Regions from separate parts of the Bacillus sp. AFS053548 genome, predicted to be linked through region 1. Evidence: riboswitches for the same ligand, from Rfam matches in the RefSeq annotation. Region 1 holds a riboswitch; the other holds the start of a gene.

Region 1 (20,462 bases):
ATCCGCCTTCTTGAGAAGATGCTTCCTCATACATTTCTTTTTCGATATCGATAAATACTTGTGCAATAATTCCATATGCTTCCGCCCAAGCACCTAGTATTTCATCAGTTGCAGCATCACCAAGTACTTCTTTTATTGCCCCTAGTAAATGTTGCCCTACGATTGGATAGTGCTCAGCTTTAACTTGAAGACTGCGGTGCTTTTGCGCAATTTGTTTTACAACAGGAATAATTGTTGCTAGTTTATCAATGTTCTGTGCAGCAGCTAAAACAGTATTTGCAAGTGCAGTTTGTTGTCTACCTTGTTGTTGATTTGTATGATTAAATACATTTAATAGTTCAGGATGATTAGTAAATAAATTTTTATAGAATACTTTAGTTATATCTGTACCCTTTACTTCTAAGACTGGAACTGTTGACTTAATAATATCAATTGTTTTTTGAGATAGCATGAAAAATCCCCCTAATCACGTTTTAAAGTAGTATTATAAATACATCTTTATCTTAGACCTAGAATTTATTTAAAGCAATATGTAAAATACATCTTTTGTGAATTTTTTCGCAAAAATACATAAAAGTTTAAAAAAAGTTCACAATTATGCTATGATTAATCTTAAATAAAACAGTGAGGACAAGTTATGCGTTTAACAACTTATTCGGATTACTCTCTTCGTGTACTAATATTTCTAAGCTCTGAGCCAGGTGAAAAATTAGTTAATATTAAGGACATCGCTGAAGCTTATGATATTTCTAAAAACCATTTAATGAAAATAATTTATAATTTAGGAAAGATGGGCTATATCGAAACGATCCGTGGTAGAAACGGTGGAATCCGTTTAGCTAAATTACCATCAGAAATAAATATCGGTGAAATTATTCGTAAAACTGAAGAAGACTTTAATATTGTAGAATGTTTTGAGCACGGCAATACTTGTGTTATTACACCTGTTTGTTCTTTAAAACATATATTTAATAATGCATTAGAACAATTTTTAAAAGTTTTAGATCAATATACATTAGATGATATTGTAAAAAACAATGCGATGCTTAAAGATTATTTTTCAAGTAATACAAAAGAATAGTTTTTTTGAAATAGAAGAGCGTCCCCAATTTAAAAACAAAAAAACCAACAAAGTAAGCCTTTGTTGGTTTTTTTCATTTAATGTGGTTTATTGACTTTTATAGTTTAATATACTTTACGTTTTCCATCGGTTCTTGGAATAAGGATGAAGCTATTTTACTAAAAATGGTTGGATCCCCAGTTGTAAAAAATTCATGTGAAGTGATTTCAGAGTTAGATAAAATATTTTGTTGATCCAGAATTGCACTTACTTCTAAAGCTGTTTCATCACCAGAGCTGATCAGTTGGATTGATGGTCCCATCACTTTTTGGATGATTGGACTTAATAATGGGTAATGCGTGCAACCTAGTATTAGGGTATCAATATTTGAATCAATAAGCGGTGCAAGAGTGTGTTTAACAATCTCAAATATTTCAGGTTTATTGTAGTCCCCATTTTCAACAATTCCAGCAAACTCTGGGCATGCCAAACCTTCAATTATAACTTTGTCATTAATTCGCTTTAGTGCAGAATGATATGCTTTACTATTAATAGTAGCATTCGTTCCTATGACACCGATTTGGTCATTTTGTGTTAATTTTATTGCTGCTCTAGCACCTGGGCGGACAACTCCAATGACTGGGATTTGAAGTTTTTCTCGCATTTCATTTAAGACTACTGAAGTTGCTGTATTACAGGCGATGACTAACATTTTAATATCTTTCTCCAATAGAAAATTAGTCATTTCCCAAGTGAATTCTCTAATTTCCGTATATGGTCGTGATCCGTATGGACATCTTGCTGTATCGCCTAAATATAAAATGTCCTCTTTAGGTAATTGTCTTATAATTTGTTTGGCAACTGTTAAGCCCCCAACACCTGAGTCAATGACTCCGATTGGCTTATTCAAAAAATCCCCTCATTTTACTTAATAATTTGTTGATGTAGTATATTCTTTATTCATTTAAGATTTTACTATAAGAAATGATATTTTTGTTTATCATTCTCTTTTTAAAAATGTTAAAATTTCATAGTTTTATTGTGCTTATTAACAGAGTATTAAAACATTTAAACACAAGTTAAAAATAATTCGTAAATTCAATCATTATCTGTTATATTAATGAGGGAAGTTTATATGAGAAAAATGTGGAGGAGCCAGTGTTGCTGGCTGAGATAGCATCCTTAAGGTGTTGACTCTTAGAACCTGATCTGGGTGATGCCAGCGTAGGGAACAGTATCTCTTTTTAGATATGTTTTTTACAGCGCATTTACGTCCGGGTTAGTATCCGGACGTTTTCTTTTTGTATAAACAAAAAACAAAAAGGAGATATAGATAATGAAAAAACTAGTAGTATTTTTAGTAGCTATTTGTTTAATGTTAACCGGGTGTGGTCAAAACAAAACTGCTACTACTAAAAAGACAAAGAAATTAAAAAAGGTGACAGTCGTACTAGACTGGACGCCAAATACAAATCATACTGGGCTATTTGTTGCAAAGGAAAAAGGTTATTTTAAGGAACAAGGACTTGATGTAGATATAATCAGCCCAGGAGAAACAGGTGCAGACCAATTGGTGGCATCAGGTAAAGCAGATTTTGGAGTTTCTTATCAAGAGTCAATTACACAAGCAAGAGTTCAAAATGTACCGATTGTATCAATTGCAGCAATTATTCAACATAATACTTCTGGGTTTGCTTCACCAGTGAAAAAAGAAATTAAGTCTCCAAAAGATTTCGTTGGAAAAACATATGGTGGATGGGGTTCACCGGTTGAAAAGGCTATTTTAAAATCACTTATGTCAGAAGAAAATGCTAATGTTAATAAGTTAAATATCGTTAATATGGGTGATGCTGATTTCTTTACAGCGGTAAAGAGAGATATCGATTTTGCGTGGATTTATCAAGGATGGACAGGGATTGAAGCAGAGCTACGTGGAGAAAAATTAAACATGATTTATTTAACTGATTATAGTAAAAAGCTAGATTACTATACTCCAGTTTTAGCTACAAACGAAAAAATGATTAGTAAAAACCCTAAAATAGTAAAAGCGTTTGTGGCTGCAGCATCAAAAGGATATAATTTTGCGATTGATAACCCAAAAGAAGCTGCATCGATTTTAATAAAGGATAATCCAGATTTAGATAAAAAATTAGTGGAAAAAAGCCAAGAATGGTTAGCATCTAAATATAAAGATGATGCAGACCGTTGGGGTGAGCAAAAGTTATCAGTTTGGAAAAACTATGCTGATTTCTTAGCTGAAAATAAATTATTAGAAGGAAACTTTAAGCCGAAAGAAGCATTTACGAATGATTTCTTACCAGCGAAATAAGGAGGAGCAAAAATGCAATCTACTTTAATGAGTGTCCAAATTATACCGAAAACAAATAATATTGAGGATGTTATTCCAGCAGTTGATGAAGCAATTAAAATTATTGATGAATCAGGTGTAAAATATCAAGTTCAACCATTGGAAACAACTATGGAAGGCGACTTGAATCAATTATTAATGGTTGTTCAAAAAATGAATGAAAGAATGATTGAAATAGGTTGCCACAATGTTATAACTCAAATGAAAATACTTTATCAACCACAAGGTATTACGATGGATGTGTTAACGGAGAAGTACCGTTAATGAAATCAAAAAATATTAAAGGATGGCAACCAATCGTTGTCATCCTGCTTTTTTTAATCTGTTGGCAGCTAAGTATTAAAATTTGGAAAATCGAATCTTGGTTATTGCCAGGACCGATCGCAATCTTTAAAGAAGGAATGAAGTCATCTGATTCACTACTTCCTCATATTTCTTCTACAATTCAATTAACGATTATTGGATTGTTAATTGGTAGTTTATTAGGATTTTTAATCGCATTTCTATTGCATTTAATTCCAGGTGTTAGGGAAGCTTTTTACCCATTATTAATTCTTTCGCAAAATGTACCAATTATCGTATTGGCACCGCTTTTAATTATTTGGTTTGGATTTGGTGTATTACCTAAATTAATTATTATTTCTCTTGTTTGTTTTTTCCCAGTTACAGTTTCAGCTTTAGATGGTTTCCGACAAACACCAAGTGAACTAATAAATTATATGAAAATGGCGGGAGCATCCAAATCACAAATTTTTTGGAAAGTTGAATTGCCTTTTTCTCTACCTTCCATTTTTTCAGGCTTAAAGATTTCTGCAACTTATAGTGTTATGGGGGCAGTTATATCTGAATGGCTCGGAGCGAAATCTGGAATTGGGGTGTATATGACTTTAGCTTCATCTTCATTTAGAACAGATCGAGTATTTGTTTCAATTTTTATCATTATGTTTTTAAGTATGCTTTTCTTCTTCCTAATAGTCGTAATTGAACGTTTTACTGTTAAATGGAAAGTTAAAGGGGAGAAACGGAAATGACATTACAAGTGGAACAATTATCAAAGAGTTATAGCGGTCATCAAGTTCTAGAGAATATTTCTCTTTATGTAAACGAGGGAGAATTTGTTTCAATTTTAGGCCCATCTGGTAGCGGGAAAAGTACGTTGTTTCATCTTATAGGTGGTTTACTAAAACCTGATTCCGGAGAAGTAAAGTTAAATGGGTCGATAATAAATGGAGAACTTGGTCATGTTAGTTTTATGCCTCAAGATCATTCATTACTACCTTGGAGAACAGTATTAAAAAATATTGTTTTGTCACAAGAATTAAAGCATAAACCTGATGAAAAGTTGGCAAGAGACTGGCTTAAAAAAACTGGTTTAGAAAACTATGAGAATGCTTACCCTCATGAATTATCTGGTGGTATGAAACAAAGAGTTTCATTTTTAAGGTCTCTACTAGCACCGCAGTCGTTCATGTGTATGGATGAGCCTTTTTCAGCTTTAGATGAGTTCACTAGACTTGAAATGCAACAATGGCTCTTATCAATATGGGAGGAGCAACGACGATCAATTTTATTAGTAACGCATAATATTGATGAAGCGTTGTTAATGTCTGATCGAATATATATATTTTCTGACAAACCCGCAAAAATCAAAGAAGAAATCATTGTTCCATTTCCAAGACCACGTAAAAAAGAATTATTATTGAGTGATGAATTTACGGAATATAAAAGAAAAATCTATTTGGCTTTAGAGAAGGAGTAATACGATGAAAATGATAGATGCTCATATTCATTTAGATTCTTATGATATTAGTCAAAGAGAAGAAATATTAGCTAATTTAGAAACACACGAAATCGAGGCGCTCATTTCGGTATCGATGGATTTAAAATCTAGTAAGAAAAATTTAGAGTTAAAAAATCAAAATAATAGTGTATATCCAGCATTCGGATTTCATCCTGAACAACAAATCCCATCTGATGAAGAGGTTAATCAATTAATTGAATGGATTAAGAATAATCAGGATGAAATGGTCGCAATTGGGGAAGTTGGTTTACCATATTATAAGAATTTAGAAGAACAGATTGATTACGTACCTTATATTCAATTACTAGAAAAATTTATCTCACTTGCAAAAGAGTTAAATAAACCGATTATATTACATGCGGTGTATGAGGACGCCGAAACCGTCTGTAATCTATTAGAAAAATATTTTATTAAAAAAGCCCATTTTCATTGGTTTAAAGGGGACGAACTTACAATTAAACGGATGATGCAAAATGAGTATTTTATCTCAATTACACCAGATGTATTATATGAAAATGAGATTCAAGACTTAGTAAAAAAGTATCCTTTAGAATTAATGATGATAGAAACAGATGGTCCTTGGCCATTTGAAGGGCCTTTTGAGAATGAGTGGACACATCCAAAATTTATGCATCAATCGGTTGCAAAGATAGCTGAGTTAAAAGAGATAGATCTATCAAATGCATATAAAACTTTATATGAAAATACTAAGAAATTTTATAGTATATAAAATAAGAAAATCGTTATCCAACAGGAAACGATTTTTTTATTTTAATTAGTTTAGTTTTAGGTAGGTAAAAAGAGCTAAAATAAAATCCCCCTATAGCAGAGCATCTATCCTAATTTACGGATAGGCTTTTTTATCTACTATAAGTAGGATATAAAGTTAAACTTTCAATTTAGATAATCAGATTCTTTACAAGCAAGAAAATAGTGAAATGTAAAACTTAAGTTTCAATGTAAATACCAAAACCGGCATGTGATTAGAATGCCGGCAGTATGTTGGTTTGTAGAAGTGTTTCTACAAAATAACTACAGTTCAAGCTCTCCCATACGAAGAAGCTCTATAACTGCTTGTGATCGCCCCTTAACCCCAAGCTTCTGCATTGCATTTGAAATATGATTTCTCACAGTTTTTTCACTTATAAAAAGTTCTTCAGCAATTTCTCTTGTAGTCTTATCTTGAACAAGAAGCTCGAATACTTCTTTTTCACGCTTTGTGAGTGTGTGCTTTGTTTGATAGTCTCTATCCTTCAACTGTGCTAACCCTCCTTGCTTGACCGAGCTGTTCTTCGGATGGGTATTCATTTAGTCTTTTTATCATATGAACGATAGGTCTTTTAGGTGAATATTTCCAGTAAATTTAGAGCTAGATTTAAATTATTTATTTTTTTCTATTTAGCTTGTTCTAAAAAATGTACAGGCTCGTATAAATAGTAAAAAAGCGTGGGGGGAGTATGGTGATGAAAAAAAGATTGTTAGTAACAGCGGCAGCGGTATGTGGAATTGCAACAATGAGTGGATGTAGTTTACTTCCAACGAAATCTTCAACTGACATTGATCCACCTAAAACTGTAGTTTATAAAAGTGATCAACCTTCAAAAGAAGTAGCAAAGAAAGAGGAAACTGTAAAAAGGGAATTATATTTAATTGATCGTAACGGGTATATTGTACCGCAAACGTTCCAATTACCTAAGTCTACTAGCTTGGCTAAACAAGCGTTAGAGTACTTAGTAAAAGATGGTCCTGTTACAGATGAATTACCGAATGGTTTCCAAGCAGTTTTACCTCCGAATACTGAAGTTTTAGGTGTTCAAACTCAAAAGGATGGTACGATTATTGCTGATTTTTCACCAGAATTTAAGCAATACCGTGCTGAAGATGAATTAAAAGTGTTTCAAGCTGTTACTTGGACGTTAACTCAATTTGATAATGTGACAAAGGTGAAAATTCGAGTAAACGGAAAAGAGCTTGCATCGATGCCAGTAAATAAAGCTCAAATTGGTGATGGGTTAACAAGAGATGATGGAATTAACTTTGATAAAGGTGATATTGTAGATATTATGAACTCCAGACCAGTTACGTTATATTATGTTTCTCAAGGGGAAATGGGAGACACTTATTATGTACCTGTAACGACTAGGATTTCAAATGCTGAAACAGATTCATATTCAGCAATCGTAAATGAACTTGTAAAAGGTCCATCTGAATATTCGAATTTAGTTTCCGATTTTGGAACTGATACGAAACTAGTTAGTCAACCTGTTTTCAAAGGCGGTAAACTAGTACTTAATTTTAACGATGGTATCTATGGAAATATTGCAAAAAATATGATCAATAATGATGTACTACAGCCACTTGTACTTTCTTTAACTGAGCAAAAAGGAGTTAAGTCTATTGAAATTCAAATCAATGGAAAATTAACTGCGCTAGACCAACAAGGCAAGCCTTTAAGCCAACCTGTTTCTAGACCTAAGGATGTAAATACAAAAAAATTGTAAGCCAGTGGTTAGGGAAAGATAATATTTAACTTTAAAAAAATGTTTTAAATTTAAACCTTGTACAAAAATTGTGATGATTTTTGTACAAGGTTTTTAATTTTATCTATAAATTACACTTAATAAGTAGAAATGAAATCACATTTTTGTCTATACTAGTATTTGGAAGATTTTGTAGGAGGAACGATCATGAAAAGAACAGATGGAAGATTAAATAATGAACTTAGACCCATAGAGATTATTACTCACTATACAAAGCATGCAGAAGGTTCTGTGCTGATCAGTATTGGTGATACGAAGGTAATTTGTAATGCAACAGTTGAGGACCGTGTACCGCCATTTTTGAGAAATAGTGGAAAAGGTTGGATTTCAGCTGAATATTCAATGTTACCTAGGGCTACTCAAGAGCGTACAATACGTGAATCATCTAAAGGTAAAGTTACTGGTCGAACAATGGAAATTCAACGTTTAATAGGAAGAGCGTTAAGAGCAGTAGTTGATTTAGAAGCACTTGGTGAAAAGACAATTTGGATCGATTGTGATGTAATTCAAGCAGATGGAGGAACAAGAACTACTTCAATTACTGGTGCATTTGTTGCGATGATGCTTGCTTTTGATAAATTAATTAAAATGGATAAATTGAAATCGTATCCTGTAAAAGATTATTTAGCAGCAACTTCGGTTGGTATTTTAGATGACCTTGGACCAGTACTAGATTTATATTATGTAGAAGATTCTGCTGCAAGTGTTGATATGAATATTATTATGACTGGAAAAGGACAGTTTGTTGAACTTCAAGGAACTGGTGAAGAAGCAACATTTTCAAGAGAAGAATTAAATGAGTTACTATCTTTAGGTGAATTAGGAATTAAATCTCTAATTGAAAAACAAAAAGAAGTGTTATTACAAGAAGGTATTAAATTTCAATAATCATTTCGAGGAGAGACTTTAAGGATGGAAACAATCATTATTGCGACAAATAATCAAGGTAAAGTGAAGGATTTTGAAGCACTTTTTAACCCGATGGGATTTCAAATTAAGTCTTTAAAAGACTTTCCTGATATTCAAGAAGTTGAAGAAACAGGAACTACATTTGAAGAAAATGCGATTTTAAAAGCTGAGTATTTAGCGAGTGAGTTACATACGCCAGTCATTGCAGATGACTCTGGTTTAATAGTGGATGCACTTGAAGGTAGACCAGGTGTTTATTCTGCTCGATATGCCGGATTACATAAAAGTGATGAAGATAATTTACAAAAAGTTTTAAGTGAACTAGTAGGAGTTTTTCCTGGAAAAAGAACTGCGCGATTTTATTGTGCTTTAGCTTTAGCGGTTCCAGGCAAAGAAACAATCACTGTTTATGGTACAGTTGAAGGGTATATTGCCAATGAAAAAAGAGGAACAAATGGTTTTGGCTACGATCCAATATTCTTTTTGCCAGAATTAGATAAAACGATGGCTGAATTAACAACAGATGAAAAAGGTGGCTTAAGTCATCGCGCTAATGCAATTAAATCATTAATGAGTGTAATAAATAAAGAAGATAAAGACTTTTTACTAAGAGGATCAAATTAATGAAAGTACTAATTGTAAGTGATAGCCATGGATTGACAAAACCATTGCAAGAAATCGCCGACCGATATCGTGACAGTGTAGATTTAATGATTCACTGTGGAGATTCAGAATTAGAAGTGAATGCTAAGGAACTAGAGGATTATAATGTTGTAAGAGGAAATTGTGATTTCAGAGGAGAATTCCCTGAAGAATTTATTCACCGTGGGAATGAATATACAATCTATGCAACACATGGTCATTTACATGGAATAAAACAGTCATTACAAAAGCTGTATTATCGTTGTAAAGAAGTTGGAGCAACAATTGCTTGTTTCGGTCACTCACATGTATTAGGAGCCGAAGTAATTGATGGTGTGCTTTTTATTAACCCTGGCAGCATTTTATTACCGAGAATGCGAAAAGAAAAGACTTATGCTATTCTTGAAATATTTGGTAAGAAAGCTAATGTTACTTTTTATAATACAGATGGAACGGAGCTTATAACAACTTCATTTGAATTATAATGAATAACAGGAGGTTAGTAGCTTATATGCTACTAACCTTATCTAAAAACAAAAAAATTTGGAGTACTAAAAGCCGGAAAACCCTAATAAACTAAGGTAATTATACAACTTTTAAATTTTTTCCTTTATTTTGGAAAAAAAGTTTTAAAATAGTGTTGACTTTAATTTGTATAGTGACTATAATAAAATATGTCGACAGGGTGATGTCGCAAAGAAATAAAAAAATAACAAATATGCGGGTGTAGTTTAATGGTAAAATAGAAGCCTTCCAAGCTTCGGTCGTGGGTTCGATTCCCATCACCCGCTCCATATGTCCTGGTAGCTCAGCAGGATAGAGCAACGGCCTTCTAAGCCGTCGGTCGGGGGTTCGAATCCCTCTCAGGACGTCCAAAAGACACTTGTTTTACGAAATGTAAAATAAGTGTCTTTTTTTGTGTTTTAACTACTTAGAAATAAAATGATGAATTACGTTTACTATATAAATTAGGATGGATTCCTATCATTTAATAGAAATCTTAGATCATCATAAAATTTATACTAGATATGTTATTCTAATATAAATAAAAGAGTGGAGTGATATAAATGAACGAAAAAGAATTTTGGAGCTTAATATCTAAAATGCATATTGTTGAAGAACCGTATGAATGGGTAATAAATCATTTAGCAAAACAATCAGAGGAAGAGATAGCTAGTTTTGAAATTCATTTTGAAACTTTTTTTTCCAAAGCGTATACCGCAAATCTTTTAGGAGCTGCATGGATCATTATGGATGGCTGTTCTGAGGATTCATTTGCACATTTTAGAGCTTGGTTAATCGGTCAAGGAGAACAAGTTTACAAGAAAACGTTAAATGACCCAGATTATTTAGCTGAATACATCTTTCCTATTTATGAAGAAGAAGGACTTACGCCAGAATTGGAAGATATGTTAGATCTAGCTTTACAAGCGTATACAATCAAGCGTAAGGGCGATGATGATTGGGATGATCAGTTGTGGAATGAGTTCAATTCACTAATTGAAAGCAAAGGCTATGATTATCCTGAACAACAATTAACGATCGATTGGAAGTCAAAAGACGAATTAAAACCTAAGTTTCCAAAGCTATGGAAAAGATTTGGTAATAAACCATTAGGGTGCTAAAGTTAAAAACTGTTTCATGCATACTTGTATCTTTAATATTTTAATTAATTTTAATTCATGATACACTTTTTCATAACTAGTTTGTGCAGGAAATAACAAATGTTAGGGGAGAGTAACATGGAAGACAATATTGTCTTTTTTCCTAAACTGAAGGATCGGATAATAAATTTAGGTAAAAAAGCATTAGAAGAAAAAAATTTTAGTAAAGCTTTAATGTTATGTGATCAATTAAAAGAAATGAATGAGCATAATTCTCAAACAGAGCTTGCTGCAGTCGCGTGTCTTTTAGAAGGGAATCGGGCCAGGGAAGCTAAGGAAAGATGTGAGGATTTAGTTTTCGGGCCATTTGAGAGTGATGAAGCAATTGAAGTATACATAAGCATTTTATTTCAATTAAAAGAATATGAAGAATTACAAAAAAATATAAAAAGACTACTCACCCAAAAACGGATTGATGAAAATCAGATGGATAAGTTTCAGGCGATGCTCTCATTATCAAAGAAAGTAATTTCAGATCGTGAAGGCATCAAGGGTGAAATTCTTAATTTACATATGATCGTTGAAAATTCTGAGCCGATTGATAAGCAACTTGAATTAATTAATGAATTAAGAGGTTTAGATTGTAATCTTGTTATCGATCAAATTAGCGAAATATTAAAAAGCACCAAAACAAATCCGTTAATTCAAAGTTTTATTTTGTTTATTTTACAAGAACAATCAATCGATAAAGATTTTGAACTTAACAAAGTAAACCAAAGGATGATTTGGAATACATCGGTTTCAGTCGATGAACATAAAATCTTTGTAGATGCTATATTAAAAAAATTAAGTGACGTATTAGAAAGTGAAGACCCTTCTGCTTTTGAAATCGCAAAAACACACTTCCAACACTTTATAACAATTTACTTCCCGTTTATCCCAATACCAGCGGATATAAATACATGGGCTGCTTGTTTTTATTGTATCGTCCAACAATTTTTTGATCGTAGTGTAGATGAAGAGGAACTAAAAGACTTATTTAATGTAGAATATTTTCCTGTGAAAAGTGCCATTGCTTTAGTAAAACGTTTTGAAGATGAAGGATACTTTACCATAAAATGAAATTGTTGGAAAAAACATAGATGTTCCATTTGGGCTTCTATGTTTTTTTTTATGTAAAAAAAGGTATTTTAAATTGATGGAAATGGCGATAATACCGAGTTCTAATTGGAGAGAATGCGATGAGGGTCTTAGATCACGCCATACGGAAAGCGAGCAATAGGGAATAGAATTTATCGTTCTACTTTTTATAGGAACTAAACTGTTTTAAAATTCAAAATTAAAAAACCCTAATATTTTCTCCTTATAAAAATAGGAAATATTGAAACAAAAAAGGAATGTGTTATAATAGAATGGTTGTAACGACTATTTACTTAATTATACATGCATTTTCTTTATTAAAAATGGACAAGCATGTATAGTACGAAAATACGTAAACACATATATTTTTTTAGATAATTTTGGAGGGAACTAACAATGACTGCTAAATGGGAAAAATTAGAAGCTAACGTTGGTCTATTAACTGTAGAAGTTGAAGCTTCTGAAGTAGATAAAGGTTTAGATGCAGCTTTCAAAAAAGTTGTTAAAACTATCAATGTACCGGGATTCCGTAAAGGTAAATTACCTCGCCCAATTTTCGAACAAAAATTTGGTATTGAAGCACTTTACAATGATGCTTTAGATGTACTTTTACCAGAAGCTTACAGCAAAGCTGTTGTAGAGGTTGGTATTGAGCCAGTTGATCGTCCAGAAGTTGACGTTGAGCAAATGGAAAAAGGTAAAACTTTAATCTTCAAAGCAAAAGTTACTGTAAAACCTGAAGTAAAATTAGGCGAATACAAAGGCTTAGAAGTTGAAGAAATGGATGCAACTGTAACTGACGAAGACGTACAAGCTGAATTAACTACATTACAAGAGCGTCAAGCTGAGTTAGTAGTTAAAGAAGATGGTACTGTTGAAAATGGTAATACAGCTGTAATCGATTTCGAAGGTTTCGTTGATGGCGTTGCTTTCGAAGGCGGAAAAGGTGAAAACTATCCACTAGAAATCGGTTCAGGTTCTTTCATTCCTGGATTTGAAGAAGCTTTAATCGGCACTAAATCTGGTGTAGAAACTGATGTTAATGTAACATTCCCAGAAGAATACCACAGTGCTGAATTAGCAGGAAAAGCTGCTACTTTCAAAGTAACTGTTCATGAAATTAAAGCTAAAGAACTTCCTGAGTTAAACGACGAGTTTGCTAAAGACGTAAATGACGAAGTAGAAACTTTAGAAGATCTTAAAGCTAAAATCAAAAATGACTTAGTTGAATCTAAAAAATCTCAAGCTGAAGGTAGCTTACGTGATGCTTTAGTTCAAAAAGCAGCTGAAAATGCTGAAATCGAAATTCCAGACGTAATGTTCGAAAGCCAAGTTGACCGTATGGTTAAAGACTTTGAACAACGTATTGCACAACAAGGATTAAACTTAGAGCTTTACTACCAATTCACTGGTACTAAAGAAGAAGATCTTCGTACTCAAATGCGTCAAGATGCTGAAGCTCGTGTAAGAATCGACTTAACTATCGATGCGATCATCGAAGCTGAAAAAATCGATGCAACTGAAGAAGAAATGAACGAAGAATTAGCTCGTTTATCTGCAATGTACAACGTTCCTTCTGAGCAATTAATAACTATGCTAGGTGGAACTGATGCTGTACGTGATGATATTCAAATCCGTAAAGCTGTTGAATTATTAGTAGATAGCAGAAAAAAATAAGCGTTAAATAAACATATATTGACTTAAACAAGGCGCGAGATTTTTCGTGCCTTGTTTTTAAATAATGAAATATTTGGTAAAGTGAACTGATTCCTTTAAAATACACATATACATATGTTAGAATCTGTTATACAGATTTTAAAAAATTATTGTGGCTATACTAAAAATAATTCTTCAAAAGAAGGATTATTAGCTTAAGATTAGAATATATATATTCTAAAAATTTAAACAATTTTAGAGTAGTAATTAATTGCTTTGTTTATTTTGTATGCTATTATATAGCTACAAGATACATATTTTTGGGATTACATACATATTGAGTGTTTTTAGAAATTTTTAGAGGGAGTGAACATATGTTCAAATTTAACGAAGAAAAAGGACAGCTAAAATGTTCGTTCTGTGGGAAGTCACAGTCTCAGGTTAGAAAATTAGTTGCAGGACCTGGTGTATATATTTGTGACGAGTGTATTGAGCTTTGTACTGAAATTGTTCAAGAAGAGCTAGCAAAAGAAGAGGAAGTAGAGTTTAAAGACGTTCCGAAACCGAAAGAAATTTGCGAAATTCTTGATGAATACGTTATTGGTCAGGACAATGCGAAAAAAGCGTTATCTGTTGCTGTATATAATCACTACAAACGTATTAATTCAAATAGCAAAATTGATGAGGTTGAGTTATCAAAGAGTAATATTGCAATGATTGGGCCAACTGGTAGTGGTAAAACATTATTAGCTCAAACTTTAGCACGAATTTTAAATGTACCATTTGCGATTGCAGATGCAACTTCATTAACTGAAGCTGGATATGTTGGGGAAGATGTTGAAAACATTCTTTTAAAATTAATCCAAGCAGCTGATTATGATGTAGAACGTGCTGAAAAAGGTATTATTTATATCGATGAAATTGATAAAGTTGCACGTAAGTCTGAAAACCCTTCAATTACACGTGATGTGTCAGGTGAAGGTGTTCAGCAAGCACTTTTAAAAATTCTTGAAGGAACTGTTGCAAGCGTACCTCCTCAAGGTGGTCGTAAGCATCCACATCAAGAATTCATTCAAATTGATACAACAAATATTTTATTTATTTGTGGTGGAGCATTTGATGGCATCGAACAAATTATCAAACGCCGTTTAGGTAAAAAGGTAATTGGTTTCAGTGGTGATTCTGAAAAGAGTGATTTAAGTTCAAAAGAAATCTTAAACCATGTATTACCAGAAGACTTATTACGCTTTGGTTTAATTCCGGAGTTCATCGGTCGTTTACCAGTTTTAGCTAATTTAGAGCAACTTGATGAAGCATCATTAGTTGAAATTTTAACTAAACCAAAAAATGCTTTAATTAAGCAATATCAAAAATTACTAGAGCTTGACCAAGTTGAACTTGAGTTTGAGGATAACGCATTAACTGAAATTGCTAAAAAAGCAATTGAGCGTAAAACTGGAGCTCGTGGACTACGTTCGATCATTGAAGGGATTATGTTAGATATTATGTTTGAATTACCTTCACGTGAGGATATTCAAAAATGTATTATCTCAGCAGAAACTGTTAAAACTGGTGCAGCTCCTAAGCTTGTACTAGAAGATGGAACAGAATTAGAGTTAAAGAAAAAAGCAAATAAATTAGCTTAAGTAAGGAACCAAATGCATTTGCATTTGGTTTTTTATTTTGACTTTTTTTAGTGATTTTTTAAATCTTTCATAAATGCATAGGAACTTTACTCGAAAAACCTTGCCTTTAATTTTTAAAATTTGGTTTATCCTTCCATTTAGAGGGCGATACTAAAATTAATTTCTACTTCAGTGGAGGGGTAAAGAATGAGTTTAACAACTATTATATTATTAGCTCAATTAGCATTAGGTACAATCGTTGCATTGTATTTTATTCATTTATTAAAGGGTCAACGAACAACTAAAGTCTCGATTGACAGGGAATCTAAAAAAGAAATGGAGCAGTTACGTAAATTAAAGTCAATCTCTTTAACTGTTCCGTTAGCAGAGAGAGTTAGACCAAACACTTTTGATGAAATAGTTGGCCAAGAGGATGGAATAAAAGCTTTAAAAGCTTCACTGTGCAGTGCTAATCCTCAACATGTAATCATTTATGGACCGCCTGGTGTCGGAAAAACGGCAGCGGCTAGACTTGTATTAGAAGAAGCGAAGAAGAGCCCAAATACACCTTTTAAACAAGATGCTGTATTTATAGAATTAGACGCTACAACTGCTCGATTTGATGAAAGAGGAATTGCGGATCCTTTAATCGGTTCTGTTCACGATCCAATCTATCAAGGTGCAGGTGCGATGGGGCAAGCAGGTGTTCCTCAACCTAAAAAAGGAGCAGTAACTGACGCGCATGGAGGGATTTTATTTATTGATGAAATTGGCGAGCTTCATCCAATTCAAATGAATAAAATGCTTAAGGTACTTGAAGACCGAAAAGTTAAGTTTGAGAGTGCCTATTACCAAGAAGAAAATCCTTCTATACCAGCACATATTCATGAAATTTTTAAACACGGTTTACCAGCAGATTTCAGATTAGTTGGTGCCACAACACGATCACCAGAAGATATCCCACCGGCAATTCGTTCACGTTGTTTAGAAATATTTTTTAGAGAATTAGAACAGGATGAAATTCAAGCAGTAGCTAAACGATCTGCTGAAAAAATTGAATTAAGCCTCTCAGAAAAAGCCTTAGAATTAGTAGGTACATATGCAAAAAATGGACGTGAAGCGATTAACTTAATTCAGTTAGCTGGCGGTATGGTTTTAACTTCTGGACGAAAAGAATTAATAGAAGATGATATTGGATGGGTTGTTTCTGTAAGTCGTTTATCACCAAGACTTGTTAACAAAATTCCAGAAACTCCAACAGTAGGTTTGGTGAACGGTTTAGCCGTTTATGGAGCAAATATTGGTGCGTTACTACCGATTGAAGTAATTGCAATGAAGGCAAAAGAAATCGGTAAGGGTTCAATTACAATTACAGGAATTGTTGAGGAAGAAAGCTTAGGTAATCAAGCTAAATCCATTCGTAGAAAAAGTATGGCAAAAGGCTCTTTAGAAAATGTTACGACAATCTTACGAAAAATTGGTGTACCAATCGATGACTTTACGATTCACATTAATTTTCCAAGTGGCGCATTAATTGACGGCCCATCTGCAGGGATTGCCATGGTAGTTGGTATTTTTTCAGCGGTTAATAATGTACCAGTATTAAATACAATCGCTTTGACTGGCGAAATGAGCATTCAAGGTGATGTAAAACCAGTTGGCGGTGTTCCAGAAAAAGTAAAGGCAGCCGTTAAAGCAGGAGCAACAAAAATTATTGTTCCGAAAGAGAACGATCAAGCTACATTACATCAATATAAAGATGTAGAAATATTAGCGGTAGATCGTATAGAAAAAGTTCTCCATGAAGTTTTTAAAGATAATTGGAAATTTGAACTACCTGCTGAAACAAAAACTGATTTCCAGCAATTAACATTGTTTGAAGAGAATCAATCGCAATCTATGTAGATAAAAATAAGTGTTCGAATCATTTCATTTTGAATAAATAAAGAATACAAACTATTTTTGCATTCTATTTTTCAATGAAGTGAGCGAACACTTTTTATTTTGTAGAAATACATACTATATGATTTAATCTTATTACAAGTCTTACTTCGTATTTCTAGTCAAAAACAAGATAATCGCAAAAAACATATATTTATGTTATGTTCTAGGCAGTTGTTGATTGATTATGTCGCTTCTTTATTTCTTTTAAGGCATATCATTGTAAATGATATATATGTTAAGGTAAAATAACTAAATAGAATGAAAAACATGGAGGTGTAACGTAATGAATGTTACAAAAGAAAAAGTTGTACCCCTCCTACCTTTAAGAGGAATTAGTGTATTTCCTGCCACTATTGCACATCTAGATGTAGGAAGAACGAAATCGATAAAAGCTATACAAGAAGCTGATGAGTTAGATCATTTAATTTTTGTTGTTACTCAAATAGATGCAGATACTGAAAATCCAAAGAAAGACGAATTGTACCAGTTTGGAACTTTAGCTAAATTAACACAAAAAATTACACTTCCAAATGGCACTGTTCGTATTACTGTCGAAGGATTACACAGAGGAAAAATCAAATCAATTATTGATCAAAATGATTTCTTTACTGCAAAGGTAGAAGAATATCCAGATGTAGAAGACGAATCTAAAGAGCTTCGTGCTTTAATGAGAACTTTATTGCAGCATTTTAAACAATACAGTAAATTATCTAAGCGAATTTTGCCAGAGACTATTGCTTCAATTGTTAAGCAAGACCGCCCGGGTAAACTTGCAGATGCAATGATCGATTCAATTCCATTAAGGGAAGAAGAAAAGCAAAAAATATTAGCAACAATTGATGTTACTGAACGAATACATATTATCTTAAATTTCCTTCAAGATGAAAAAGAATTATTGAAGCTTGAAGAAAAGATAGGCTTACAAGTTAAGAAAAATATTGATAAAACTCAAAAAGAATATTTCTTAAGAGAGCAATTAAAGGTTATTCAACGCGAACTAGGTGATCGTGAAGGTAAAACTGAAGAAGTTGATAAGTTTTTAACAAAAATCGAAGAGGCAAATATGCCTGAAGAAACAAAGGAAGTAGTATTAAAAGAGTTAGCTAGATATGAGAAACTACCTCCTAATGCTGCAGAAGCAGGTGTAGTTCGTACATATTTAGATTGGATGGTAGCTCTACCATGGTCTAAGCAAACAGAAGACACTTTGGATATACATCGTTCCGAAAAGATACTGAATAATGAACATGAAGGTCTTGAAAAGGTAAAAGAGAGAATATTAGAATATCTAGCTGTTCAACAACTTACGAATTCATTACGTGGTCCAATTTTATGTTTAGCTGGTCCTCCTGGAGTTGGTAAAACATCTTTAGCGAAATCAATCGCAAACGCATTGTCTAGAAACTTTGTACGCGTTTCTCTAGGTGGCGTAAGAGATGAATCAGAAATAAGAGGACATAGAAGAACATACATCGGAGCTATGCCAGGTCGAGTTATCCAAGGTATGAAAAAAGCAGGAACAAATAACCCTGTATTCTTACTTGATGAAATTGATAAAATGTCGAGCGATTTTAGAGGGGACCCAGCATCAGCAATGTTAGAAGTTTTGGACCCTGAACAAAATCATACATTTAGTGATCATTACATCGAAGAGCCATTTGATTTATCTCAAGTTTTATTTGTAGCAACTGCAAATGATTTATCAACTATTCCAGGTCCATTACGTGATCGAATGGAGATTATTGCTTTATCTGGATATACTGAACTAGAAAAAGTTAATATAGCTAAAAAACATTTATTCCCTAAAAAATTAGCAGAGCATGGCTTAAATAAATCTACTGTACAAATTCGTGAAAGTGCATTGAGTGCAATTATTCGTCATTATACACGTGAAGCAGGAGTAAGATCATTAGAGCGAGTTCTAGCGACACTATGTAGAAAAGCTGCTAAGTTGATTGTTTCAAACGAAAGACAAAAAATAATATTTACCGATAAAAATATAGAAGAATTTTTAGGTAAGAAAACGTTCTCTTATGGTCAAATGGAAAGTGAAGACCAAATTGGTGTAGCTACAGGTTTAGCGTATACTGCATTTGGTGGAGACACACTTTCTATTGAAGTATCACTATATCCTGGAAAGGGTAAGCTAACTTTAACTGGTAAGCTAGGGGATGTCATGAAGGAGTCAGCACAGGCTGCATTTAGCTATATTCGCTCAAAAGCAGAAGAGCTGAATATTGACCAAAATTTCCATGAGAAATATGATATTCATATTCATGTTCCAGAAGGTGCGGTTCCAAAAGATGGCCCTTCAGCAGGTATAACGATGGCAACAGCATTGATTTCAGCATTAACAAATAAACCAATCCGTAAAGAGGTTGGAATGACTGGTGAAATCACATTACGTGGTCGCGTATTACCTATTGGTGGATTAAAAGAAAAAATGCTTAGTGCGCATCGTGCAGGTTTAACGACTGTTATCATACCTAAAGAAAACGAAAAAGATTTAGAAGATGTACCACCAATGGTGAAAGAAGGTTTAACTGTTATACCTGTTTCCCATTTAGATGAAGTGCTTGCGCATGCAATAGTAGGAGTGAAAAAATGAAAGTAACAACAGCGGATATTGTCATTAGTGCAGTCCGACCAAATCAATATCCAGATACACAATTTCCTGAAATAGCTTTGGCAGGTCGTTCAAATGTAGGGAAATCTTCATTTATAAATAAAATGTTAAATCGTAAGGCATTAGCCCGAACATCATCAAAACCTGGGAAAACGCAAACATTAAATTTCTTTCTAATTAATGAACAGCTTTTCTACGTTGACGTACCAGGTTATGGGTATGCTAAGGTTTCCAAAAAGGAACGAGAAGCATGGGGAAAAATGATTGAAACATATATTACAACCCGTGAGCAATTAAGAGCTGTTATTTTATTAGTTGATCTACGTCATTCACCAACAGAAGATGATGTAATGATGTATGATTTCTTAAAGCATTACCAAATCCCAGTCATTATAGTAGCAACAAAAGCAGATAAAATCCCTAAAGGAAAATGGGATAAACACGCAAAAGTAGTTCGTGAAAAGTTACAGATTGAAGAAGGGGATGAATTAATTTTATTCTCATCTGAAACTGGTATGGGTAAAGAAAAAGCATGGTCAGTAATTGA
Region 2 (11,010 bases), on a different contig from region 1:
AAAGATACGAAAGAAGTTGTACATATTCGTTATTTTACTTGTACTGAAACACTTCAGCCTACTGACACTTATTTAGGTACAATTGCTGTGAAGTTTCAAAATGGTTATGTAGTTGAAACAGCAATTTCACTTCCTAAGGAAAAATAATTCATTTATTAAAACTTACGTCTAGGTATAAGCCTAATTACATTATAGACTAGTTTCATAGTTGGCAAAAAAACATACGATACATTATCCACCTCTCCTAATTGTAATTTTCAATTAGTTACATGACCCTAAGGGAGTTTCCCTTAAATATCGTATGAAGGAGGTCACATGTATGAGTACTGGACATCACGGTCACCATCTTAACGGTTTTGCTTTAATCGTTGTTCTATTTATCTTATTAATCATTGTTGGAGCAGCTTGCTGGTCTGGACATGACGGATATGGATATGGACATCACTGGTAATCATTAAAAACTATAAAACTTCTGTTAAATTTTAACAGGAGTTTTTTTTATTTATAAAAAAGCTTGTACTTGTTTATGAATACTCAAGTATATCTCTGTTAATAATATGTTAGGTTTCTATTTTTAATTAGAGGAGGTTCCTTATGAATAAACAACGAGCTCAAGAAATTGCTTCTTCACCTGAAATGGCTAATGTTACATATAATGGAGTACCAATTTACATTCAACATGTTGATGAAACAAATGAAACTGCTAGAATCTATCCGCTTGGTCAACCAGATCGAGAGGAAGAAGTTTCAATCAATAGTTTGTCAGAACATTAATTTTCGAGTAAAAAAACAAACCTCTTTGTTTTGAGGTTTGTTTTTTATTGTTTCACGTTTTACCAAGACAAGCTTTCAATTAAACTGCATTTAAGGCATTCCTGAATCGTATCTTTCTTCTGGAAATCGTGTACACAATTTTTTTGAATTGTGATCAATTCGATTTTTAACTGACTCATATTTCTTTCCAAATTCTTTATTTCTTTTATGATTTCTTCTACCCTATTCATATAAGGCCCACACCCTTATTGATAGATTTCTCCGCCTTGTTTTCTAAATTCAAGTGCTTTTTCTTTCATTCCTTCTTCAATGATTGAATCATTCTGAAGTTCTTCTTGTTTTACTAAATCTCTAATATCTTGTGAGATTCTCATACTACAGAATTTTGGACCACACATTGAACAAAAATGTGCTGTTTTAGCTCCTTCAGCAGGTAATGTTTCGTCATGATATTCAATTGCTCTTTCAGGATCAAGGGAAAGATTAAACTGATCACGCCATCTAAATTCAAATCTTGCTTTTGAAAGTGCATCATCTCTTTTTTGTGCACCAGGGTGCCCTTTTGCTAAGTCAGCTGCATGCGCTGCTATTTTGTATGTAATAACACCTACTCTAACATCTTCTTTATTTGGAAGACCTAAATGCTCTTTCGGAGTTACATAACAAAGCATTGCAGTACCAAACCAACCAATCATTGCTGCACCGATCGCTGATGTAATGTGATCGTATCCAGGTGCAATATCAGTCGTTAACGGTCCTAATGTATAAAATGGCGCTTCCTGACAGATCTCTAATTGTTTATCCATATTCTCTTTAATTAAGTGCATTGGTACATGTCCCGGTCCTTCAATCATAACTTGAACATCGTGTTTCCATGCAATTTTCGTTAACTCACCTAGTGTTTCCAATTCAGAAAACTGTGCTTCGTCATTTGCATCGGCGATTGAGCCTGGTCTAAGTCCATCTCCTAAAGAGAATGTTACGTCATAACGCTTCATAATTTCACAAATTTCTTCAAAATGAGTATATAAAAAATTCTCTTTATGGTGAGCTAAACACCATTGAGCCAAAATAGATCCACCTCGAGATACAATTCCTGTCACTCGTTTTGCCGTTAATGGGATATATCGTAATAATACACCCGCGTGAATCGTAAAATAGTCTACCCCTTGTTCCGCTTGCTCGATTAGAGTGTCTCTAAATACTTCCCAGCTTAAGTCTTCCGCAATCCCATTAACCTTTTCAAGTGCCTGATAAATCGGAACTGTCCCTACTGGTACTGGAGAATTTCGGATAATCCATTCACGTGTTGTATGAATATTCTTCCCAGTAGAAAGATCCATCATCGTATCCGCTCCCCAACGAGTAGCCCATGTCATTTTTTCTACTTCTTCTTCAATTGAGGACGTAACGGCTGAATTACCTATATTGGCATTAATTTTCACATGAAAATTACGACCGATAATCATTGGCTCACTTTCAGGGTGATTAATATTCGATGGAATGACAGCCCTTCCTTTTGCAACTTCATCGCGAACAAATTCAGCTGAAACATTCTCTCGAATTGCAATAAATTCCATTTCAGGTGTAATAATCCCTTTACGAGCATAATGCATTTGAGTAATATTTCCATGATCCTTTGCACGTAATGGTTTTCTTTTTAACCCTTTAAATACCTCAACATTATGTTGATCTGACTCTTTTCTATATCCATTATCTTCAGGCTTTATTTCACGCCCTTCATACTCTTCAACATCATTTCGCTCGATTACCCAGTTTTGTCTAATCGCCTTAAGTCCCATTCGAATATCAACTGAGCTAGCTGAATCTGTGTAAGGTCCGCTAGTGTCGTAAACTCTAACTGGAGCATTTTCTTCTTCGCCAAAAGTACCAGTTGTTGGACTTAATTGAATCTCACGCATTGGTACTTTAATGTCAGGTCTAGATCCTTCAACATACACCTTATTACTCCCTGAAAAACTAGACATGATGGAAAAATTCATTTCATTTACAGAATTGTTCATTTGATTTCATTCCCCTTTTTAATTAGTTTAAAAAGGACGAAATCCAATCCATTTAAAGCATGAAAAAAAGCCGAAATCTTATATTTAAGACCCGGCTAAATGTTAGTAAAACTACATTAACAATTATGAAATCATTAATGAGAAATTTCTAACTTCCCCACGCTGGTATGAACCAGATCAGGTCCTGAGGGTTAAGAAACTTATGCACGTTTCTCTCTCAGCCCAACTAATTGGACACCCCTAGTCAATCGATTAAATTGTTCCACCTAAATATAAACCCTCATTTTTAAAATGTAAATGCTTTTATTTCCCTAAAATTTTACAGAAATGGCCAATTCAAAAAAATTTAAGCTTTTTTATACTCGCAAAAATACTTGATTTCATTATGCTTCAAGCCCAATTTCTGGTAAAAAAATAGATTAGTAAAAAATATTTAGTATTGAATATTATTTTTTATATGCTATGCTAAGATTAATTTTCATACATATTCATCACTAGGGGATCCCTTGATAAGGGCTGAGAATAAAGTAGTTACTTTTAAACCCTCAAAACCTGAACAGGCTAGTACCTGCGTAGGAAAGTGGCGCATTTTATATTTTTCCTGCGTGCAATGTAACCACTTTCTTTTTTTAGGAAAGTGGTTTTTTTGTTTGAAAAAATTTTGCTAATGAAAGAGGCGCTGGGACATGGAACTTATTGCAATTACAGATGATCAGCACTCAGTCGAAGTACTTGCTACAAAAATAATTCAAATAATCGATGCAGTCGACTATGTACATATTCGTGAAAAATCGAAAAAGGCAATCGAGCTAATATCACTCTTAAATCTACTAAAAATGAACAAAGTAGATATGAAAAAAATTGTTTTAAATGATCGATTAGATATAGCTATTTTCTCTAATCTATCAAATATTCACTTGCCAGGACATGGTCTTCCACTTGTTGATGTAAAAGAATATTTTCCTAATTTACGAGTAGGAAAATCAGTTCACACTCTTACTGAAGCAATACAGGCAGAAAATGATAAAGCTGACTATATTATGTACGGTCATTGTTTTGAAACAGAGTGTAAAAATGGATTAACACCTAATGGAATTGAACTAATTCCAGAAATGAAAAAAACGTTAACTATACCAATCTATGCAGTCGGCGGAATATTACCTGAACATATCCAAGTTCTAAAAGAGAACGACATTGATGGTATTGCTGTCATGTCTGGCATATTTTCTGCTCAAAATCCTCTAGAAGCTGCGCTGCAATATTTTGAAAGGTGCAAATTCGCTTATGAACAAGAAATTTGATGTGGTAGTAATTGGTGGAGGAATAATAGGTTGTTCCATTGCTTATTATCTAGCGAAAGAAAACATTAATGTCGCAGTTCTTGAAGGACAGCAAGTTGGACAGAAAACAACTAAGGCAGCTGCTGGAATGCTTGGTGCCCATTCCGAGTGGGATCACTCCGAGTCATTTTTTACTTTTGCAAGAAACAGTCAATTAACTTATTTTCATCTTCAAGAAGAATTAAAAGAATTATGTGGAATTGATATTGAACTTAAAAAAGGTGGCATTTTCAAACTAGCTTATACAGAATTAGAAAAAAAACAATTAACTCCCCTACTCACTCAAACTTCGGCACTTTGGTATAACCAGGAGGAGTTAAAAAAGCAGATACCTGGTGTCCATTCAAACATTATTGGAGCAGCTTATATTGAAGACGACGTGAATGTATTACCTGTTTCTGTCTGTAACGCATTTTGTAAAGGTGCTCAACTTTTAGGTGCAACTATTTTTGACTATACACATGTATTTCAAATTCAAAAAAATGATTCACATTATTTAATTAAAACAACAAATGGTAATTTTGAAGCAAAAACCATTGTAGTTGCAAGTGGCGTTTGGAGTAATTCATTGTTTGGACAGCTTGGATTACATCACGAAATTATTCCCGTTAAAGGTGAATGCATCTCGGTAAAAAGTGAAAAAGTTGCATTAAAGCATACTCTGTTCCATGAACAAAATTATATTGTTCCAAGGAATGACGGACGCCTTGTCATCGGAGCTACGATGATTGATAACGAATGGAATGAGAACCCTAGTTTAGGGGGAGTTGAGTCATTAATACGAAACGCTAAAAAAATGCTTCCCGAAATTGAAGACATGAAAATTGATTCATTTTGGGCAGGATTACGACCGCGAACTATAGACTATAATCCCTTTATTGGTACTCATCCAGAAGAAGATCAAATCTTATTTGCGACCGGCCATTTTCGAAATGGAATATTGCTTGCACCGGCTACTGGAAAATTAATTCGAGATTTGATCCTTAAGCGGAAAGTCGATCGTAACTGGATCGAAGCATTTAAAATCAATCGCTAATTTTAACTCTTTGGAGGTGTAAGCATTTGGAAATAAGATTAAACGGAAAGAATATCGATATTTCGAGCAAAACCTGTACAATTCAGGATCTACTTAATGAATATCAATTAGAAAACCGAATTGTTATTGTCGAGGTTAATAAAGAAATTATTTATAAAGAACAGTATCCGTTAACCCGTCTCTCAAACGGAGATTCTGTAGAATTAATACATTTTGTAGGTGGTGGCTAATTATGTTAAAAGTAGGAAATCATACGTTTCATTCAAGATTATTATTAGGAACAGGAAAATACCCTTCATTTGAAGTCCAGAAAGAAGCTGTTGAAGTATCGGAAGCCGAGATACTAACTTTTGCTGTTAGAAGAATGAATATTTTTGAAGAATCTCAACCAAATTTTCTTGAACAATTAGATCTATCGAAATATAAATTATTACCTAATACGGCTGGTGCAAAAACCGCTGAAGAGGCAGTTAGAATTGCTAGATTGGCAAAAGCGTCAGGCTTGTGCGATATGATCAAGGTAGAAGTAATTGGGTGTGATAAATCATTATTACCCGATCCAATCGAAACATTGAAAGCTTCAGAAATGTTATTAAACGAAGGATTTATTGTATTACCTTATACTTCCGATGATGTTGTGCTTGCAAGAAGACTAGAAGAACTTGGAGTACATGCGATTATGCCAGGTGCATCTCCAATCGGTTCCGGAAAAGGAATTATTAATCCATTAAATCTTAAATTCATCATTGAGCAATCGAATGTACCTGTTATAGTAGATGCCGGAATCGGGTCACCAAAAGATGCTGCTTTTGCAATGGAGCTAGGTGCTGATGGAGTCCTTTTAAATACTGCAGTTTCTAATGCGAAAGATCCTGTAAAAATGGCAGTTGCAATGAAGCTTGCTATTGAAGCTGGAAGGCTTGGTTTTGAGGCAGGAAGAATTGAAGAAAAAAATTATGGTGAAGCTAGTAGCCCAATCACAGGGTTGGTGAATTCTTGACAAACCGTTATGCAAAGCAAGAATTATTTTTAGGAAGCGATTGTCAATCAAACTTACAAAAAGCCAGTGCCATTATTATTGGTCTTGGTGCACTAGGCTCATCAATAGCAGAAATGCTTGTAAGGGCCGGCATTGGAAATATAACAATTGTTGACCGTGATTACGTTGAATGGAGTAATTTACAAAGGCAATCTCTTTATACTGAAGAGGATGCTAGAAATAAACTACCTAAAGTAATTGCAGCTAAAAATCGACTTCAACAAATTAATAGTGAAGTATCGATTACTAGTTTAATAAAAGATATTACTAGTCTTAATATTGAAGAGATGATTAAAGGTCAAACAATCATACTAGATGCAACAGATAATTTTGAAACTAGAATGGTAGTGAATGATGCAGCTATTAAGCATGGAATTCCTTTTATTTTTGGTGCGTGTGTAGGAAGCTATGGCCTCTCATTTCCAATTATTCCAGGTAAAACCCCATGTCTTAACTGTTTATTAAATCATATACCAACTTTAAATATGACTTGCGATACAGTAGGAGTAATCAGTCCAATTGTGCAAATGATTGCTGCCTACCAAGTAACCTATGCCATGCAATATCTTACTAACTATGAACTTTTACCAATCTTACAATCGATTGATGTTTGGAAGCATGAAAAGTCTGATATAAACATTGAAAAATTGAAAAATAAAAATTGTCCAACATGTGGTCCTATAAGAAGTTATCCATTTTTAAAAGATGATGACCATATGAAGTCATACGTTTTATGTGGAAGAGATGCAGTCCAATTAAGAGTATCATCTCCTAAAATCCCAACACTAACTAACCTTTCTGAAAGATTACAAGGGTTAGTAAATGATTTGATTGTAAATCCTTATTTATTGTCATGTACATATGAAGATCATCGCATTGTTCTATTTAAAGACGGTCGAGCGATTATTCACGGTACAAAGGAACCATCTGTTGCTAAGGAGCTCTATCGCAAAGTTTTAGGTTAAAATAGAAAAATACCCTTTCAAAGACTAATAATTTACTAGTCTTTGAAAGGGCTAATTATAAACAATTCCTATAATTTAATTAGATTCATTCCCTACTGAACCTGCTAATGTTAAGCTAGATTCTTCATCGATTGGAAATTCAATAACTGTTCTTCCAACATTAATACAGCAGCTATCATGGAAGGAAATTATGGTACGTCTACTATAAATGGTACGATAAACACATTGCCATTTTGCTTAAACTGTCCCCATATTTTATACAATCCCTTTTTTGGAAAACTCGTCATGAATTCCGCAACAGGTCCGCTTGATTTTTCATTCATAGGATGCACATGTAAATATGTATTAGTGTCGCCACTAATCGCAACAACATGACCAACTGCACCTAAATAAGGCTGTAAATCATTAATATCTTTTTTTGTTTTAGCATCTTTGATCGTATATGTCATTTTAACTTCATGATCTGTCGTTAATTTATCAAATTTTAAAGTAATCTCTTTTCCATCAATTACTTTTGTTAATACTTTATCCGGTATTAGTGAAACCGGTTTGACTTGTTGCCCAGAAACTTTTACTAATTTGGATTTTACGTTTTTATCGGAGTCCTTAGGTTTAAAATCTGTAAATAACTTATACTCACCGCCATTTGGAAAGTTCGGTATTACTGTAAACAATCCTTTACCCTTATATTGTGGATGCAAATGGTCAAAAAAAGATAAATCCTTACTTACAACGATCAAATGCATTAATTTTTCATGTTCAATTTCAAACTGTTCAACTGGTTTTCCTTTTAAACTATTAACCTGTATGTTTAAATCTACTTTATTATTACTCTCTGGAATACCATTAAATGAAAATTTTACTTGAGTAGTATCTATCTCTTCTTTTGTTTCATGATTCATATTTTGATGAGTTGATCCTGTGTGTGTCTTACTTTCACAACCACTTAATCCAAAAACAATAACAAAACTAAGTAACAACAATAAGTATTTCATCTAATTCTCTCCCCAGTATAGTATTTTTTTTCAAATAAAAAGCGAACCTATAGTTCGCCTTTTATTTGTTCGATAAACATTTAGTTTAAACGATATCGTACCCTTGATCTTCAATAGCCTCTTTCACTTTCTCAATTGTTTCAGCGTTTGAAGTATTGAATGTTACTTCTTTATTTTCTAAACTTACGATTATATTATTTGTACCAGACACTCCTTCTACAGCTTTCATAACTGCAGCTTTGCAGTGTCCACATGTCATACCTTCTACTTTTAAAATTGTTTCCATTCCTAAATCCTCCTAAATTTTTATGCGTTTTAATCGTAATGCATTTATGACAACCGATACAGAGCTAAATGCCATGGCAGCACCTGCAATCCAAGGCTGCAACAACCCTAAAGCTGCTATCGGTATACCTAAACTGTTATAAAATAACGCCCAAAATAAATTTTGGCGAATATTATTCATAGTTTTCTTACTTAAGCTAATAGCTTTCGGAATATGTGATAAGTCGCCACCTACTAGCGTAACATCCGCTGTTTCAATCGCTACATCTGCACCAGTACCAATCGCCATACCAATATCAGCTTTAGCAAGAGCTGGAGCATCATTAATCCCATCTCCAACCATCGCAACAATTTTCCCTTGTTTTTGTAGTTCAGCTACTATATCTGCTTTTTTCTCTGGTAGAACTTCAGCAAATACATTTTCAATCCCAACTTGATCTGCAATCGCCTGTGCTGTGTGTTTATTATCACCGGTTACCATAAAAACTTCTATTTTTAAATCCTTTAATGCTTTAATCGCATTTCTTGAAGATTCTTTTATTGTATCGGCTACGGCAATAATACCTTCTAGCTTCTCTTCAATTGCTACTAACATTCCTGTCTTTCCAGCAGATTCAAATACGATTAATTGTTCATTTACTGAAGAAAAATCGATATTCTTTTCATTCATTAACTTTCTAGTACCGATATATACCTTTTTATTTTCAATCAAGGCTTCTACTCCATGTCCAGGTATGGCAATAAACTCTGTAATATCAGTTAGTTGCAATTCCTGTTTAACAGCGTATTGAACAATTGCTTGTGCTAAAGGATGCTCTGACATTTTCTCTACACTTGCAACGAGCTTCAATAAATCCTCTCGATGATTTAAATTAATGATATCTGTTACTTCAGGCTTTCCTTTTGTAACAGTACCTGTTTTATCAAGAATGATTGTATTAATTTTTTGGGTAGTTTCTAGAAATTCTCCGCCTTTGTATAAAATCCCATTTTCCGCACCTTTTCCACTTCCAACCATAATCGAAGTTGGTGTAGCAAGTCCTAAAGCACAAGGACATGCTATGACTAAAACAGCTATTGCTACTTCAATTGATTTGGGCAAATTTTGTGGATCGATTACAAAAAACCAAATGATAAATGTCAATATAGCTATGCCAATCACAATTGGAACAAATATATTCGAAATTCGATCAGCTAATCTTTGAATTGGTGCTTTTGAACCTTGTGCCTCTTCAACTATTTTTACAATATTTGCTAATGCCGTATCCTTACCAACCTTCTCAGCTCGTATTGTTAAAATACCATTTCCATTGACTGTTGCTCCAACAACTTTATCATCCGTCTTTTTATCAACTGGTAAAGACTCACCTGTAATCATTGATTCATCAACTGTAGATACTCCCGAAACAATGACCCCATCCACTGGAATTTTCTCACCTGGTTTAACAAGTAGTAGATCTCCAACTTTTACAGCTTCCAATGGTACATAAACTTCATTTCCATTTTCTAAAACAATTGCTTCCTTAGCTTGCAATTCCATTAGTTTTGAAATTGCTTCAGTCGTTTTCCCTTTAGCAATATACTCAAAATATTTTCCAAGCAATACTAACGTTATTAAAACCGCACTTGTCTCAAAATATAGATGCGGCATATACATACCATTATTTATTGTCTTAATTGACTCAACTAAGCTATAAAAGTAAGCAGCCGATGTTCCAAGTACGACGAGCACATCCATATTCGCACTATAATTTCGTATTGCTTTAAAGGCTCCCACATAAAAATGCCAACCTATAATAAACTGTACAGGAGTTGCAAACAAAAGTTGAAACCATGGATTCATTAATAAATGTGGCATCCATATATTTGTACTAAATGGCAGATGGGATACCATCGAATACAAAAGTGGAAGTGAAAGTAAGATTGAACTAATCAATTGAATCTGTTTGTTTTTTGTTGTGTCTTTTTCTTTAACTGCATTTTCTTCTTTTATAACTGCTTTATAACCAATATGACTAATTTTATCTATTATCGATTGAAGTGAACTTACTTCAGATAAATAGGAAATCGTTGCTATATTCATTGCTAGATTAACATTAATTTGAATAACACCATCCATTTTCCCTATTACTTTTTCGATTCGAGCTGAACAAGCAGCACATGTCATTCCTTCAATATTTAACGTAATTTTTTCAACTGCAACCTCATAACCAATCGTATGGATTTTTTCTATTAAATCAGAAGTTTGATATTGTCCTTTATCATAGACAATAGTAGCTTTTTCTAATGCAAGATTCACATTCGCTTTCAAGCCATCCATTCGATTTAAGCTTTTTTCGATCCGGGTTGCACATGCGGCGCAGGTCATACCCTCTATGCCAAGGGTTAACTGCTTTGCATCATTCATTCTAATCAACCCCCTTTACTTTACGTAACGCTTAATAACCTCCATTAATTCGTTAACCGATTCTTCGCCATTGTTTTCTTTAACTGCCTTAACCATACAATGATTCGCATGTCTTTCAATTAATGAGAAACTTACCTTTTTCATA

The links. A riboswitch is a leader RNA that binds a small molecule or an ion and turns the genes downstream of it on or off. The one in region 1 is predicted to bind thiamine pyrophosphate.
Region 2: linked by a shared signal. The riboswitch ahead of thiC (phosphomethylpyrimidine synthase ThiC) and the one ahead of CN946_RS05155 (ABC transporter substrate-binding protein) in region 1 are both predicted to bind thiamine pyrophosphate.

The regions. Positions count from the first base shown of each region.
Region 1 is NZ_NUHI01000008.1:46,129-66,590, forward strand. Features, by position in the region: gene hmpA (NO-inducible flavohemoprotein) at 1-451, opposite strand, end outside; gene CN946_RS05145 (RrF2 family transcriptional regulator) at 638-1,081, shown strand; gene racE (glutamate racemase) at 1,179-1,970, opposite strand; TPP riboswitch at 2,199-2,308, shown strand; gene CN946_RS05155 (ABC transporter substrate-binding protein) at 2,397-3,389, shown strand; gene CN946_RS05160 (thiamine-binding protein) at 3,402-3,692, shown strand; gene CN946_RS05165 (ABC transporter permease) at 3,692-4,459, shown strand; gene CN946_RS05170 (ABC transporter ATP-binding protein) at 4,456-5,187, shown strand; gene CN946_RS05175 (TatD family hydrolase) at 5,192-5,959, shown strand; gene CN946_RS05180 (helix-turn-helix domain-containing protein) at 6,262-6,486, opposite strand; gene CN946_RS05185 (GerMN domain-containing protein) at 6,687-7,730, shown strand; gene rph (ribonuclease PH) at 7,917-8,657, shown strand; gene CN946_RS05195 (XTP/dITP diphosphatase) at 8,682-9,302, shown strand; gene CN946_RS05200 (metallophosphoesterase family protein) at 9,302-9,805, shown strand; tRNA gene CN946_RS05205 (tRNA-Gly) at 10,041-10,114, shown strand; tRNA gene CN946_RS05210 (tRNA-Arg) at 10,118-10,191, shown strand; gene CN946_RS05215 (DUF4240 domain-containing protein) at 10,388-10,945, shown strand; gene CN946_RS05220 (hypothetical protein) at 11,063-12,046, shown strand; gene tig (trigger factor) at 12,461-13,741, shown strand; gene clpX (ATP-dependent protease ATP-binding subunit ClpX) at 14,095-15,366, shown strand; gene lonB (ATP-dependent protease LonB) at 15,553-17,250, shown strand; gene lon (endopeptidase La) at 17,573-19,897, shown strand; gene yihA (ribosome biogenesis GTP-binding protein YihA/YsxC) at 19,894-20,462, shown strand, end outside.
Region 2 is NZ_NUHI01000034.1:26,118-37,127, reverse strand. Features, by position in the region: gene CN946_RS17970 (hypothetical protein) at 1-147, shown strand, start outside; gene CN946_RS17965 (YjcZ family sporulation protein) at 320-451, shown strand; gene CN946_RS17960 (small acid-soluble spore protein H) at 595-774, shown strand; gene thiC (phosphomethylpyrimidine synthase ThiC) at 1,020-2,798, opposite strand; TPP riboswitch at 2,936-3,050, opposite strand; TPP riboswitch at 3,285-3,394, shown strand; gene CN946_RS17950 (thiamine phosphate synthase) at 3,485-4,099, shown strand; gene thiO (glycine oxidase ThiO) at 4,083-5,174, shown strand; gene thiS (sulfur carrier protein ThiS) at 5,201-5,404, shown strand; gene CN946_RS17935 (thiazole synthase) at 5,407-6,174, shown strand; gene CN946_RS17930 (ThiF family adenylyltransferase) at 6,171-7,178, shown strand; gene CN946_RS17925 (hypothetical protein) at 7,367-8,173, opposite strand; gene CN946_RS17920 (cation transporter) at 8,259-8,459, opposite strand; gene CN946_RS17915 (heavy metal translocating P-type ATPase) at 8,472-10,865, opposite strand; gene CN946_RS17910 (metal-sensing transcriptional repressor) at 10,881-11,010, opposite strand, start outside.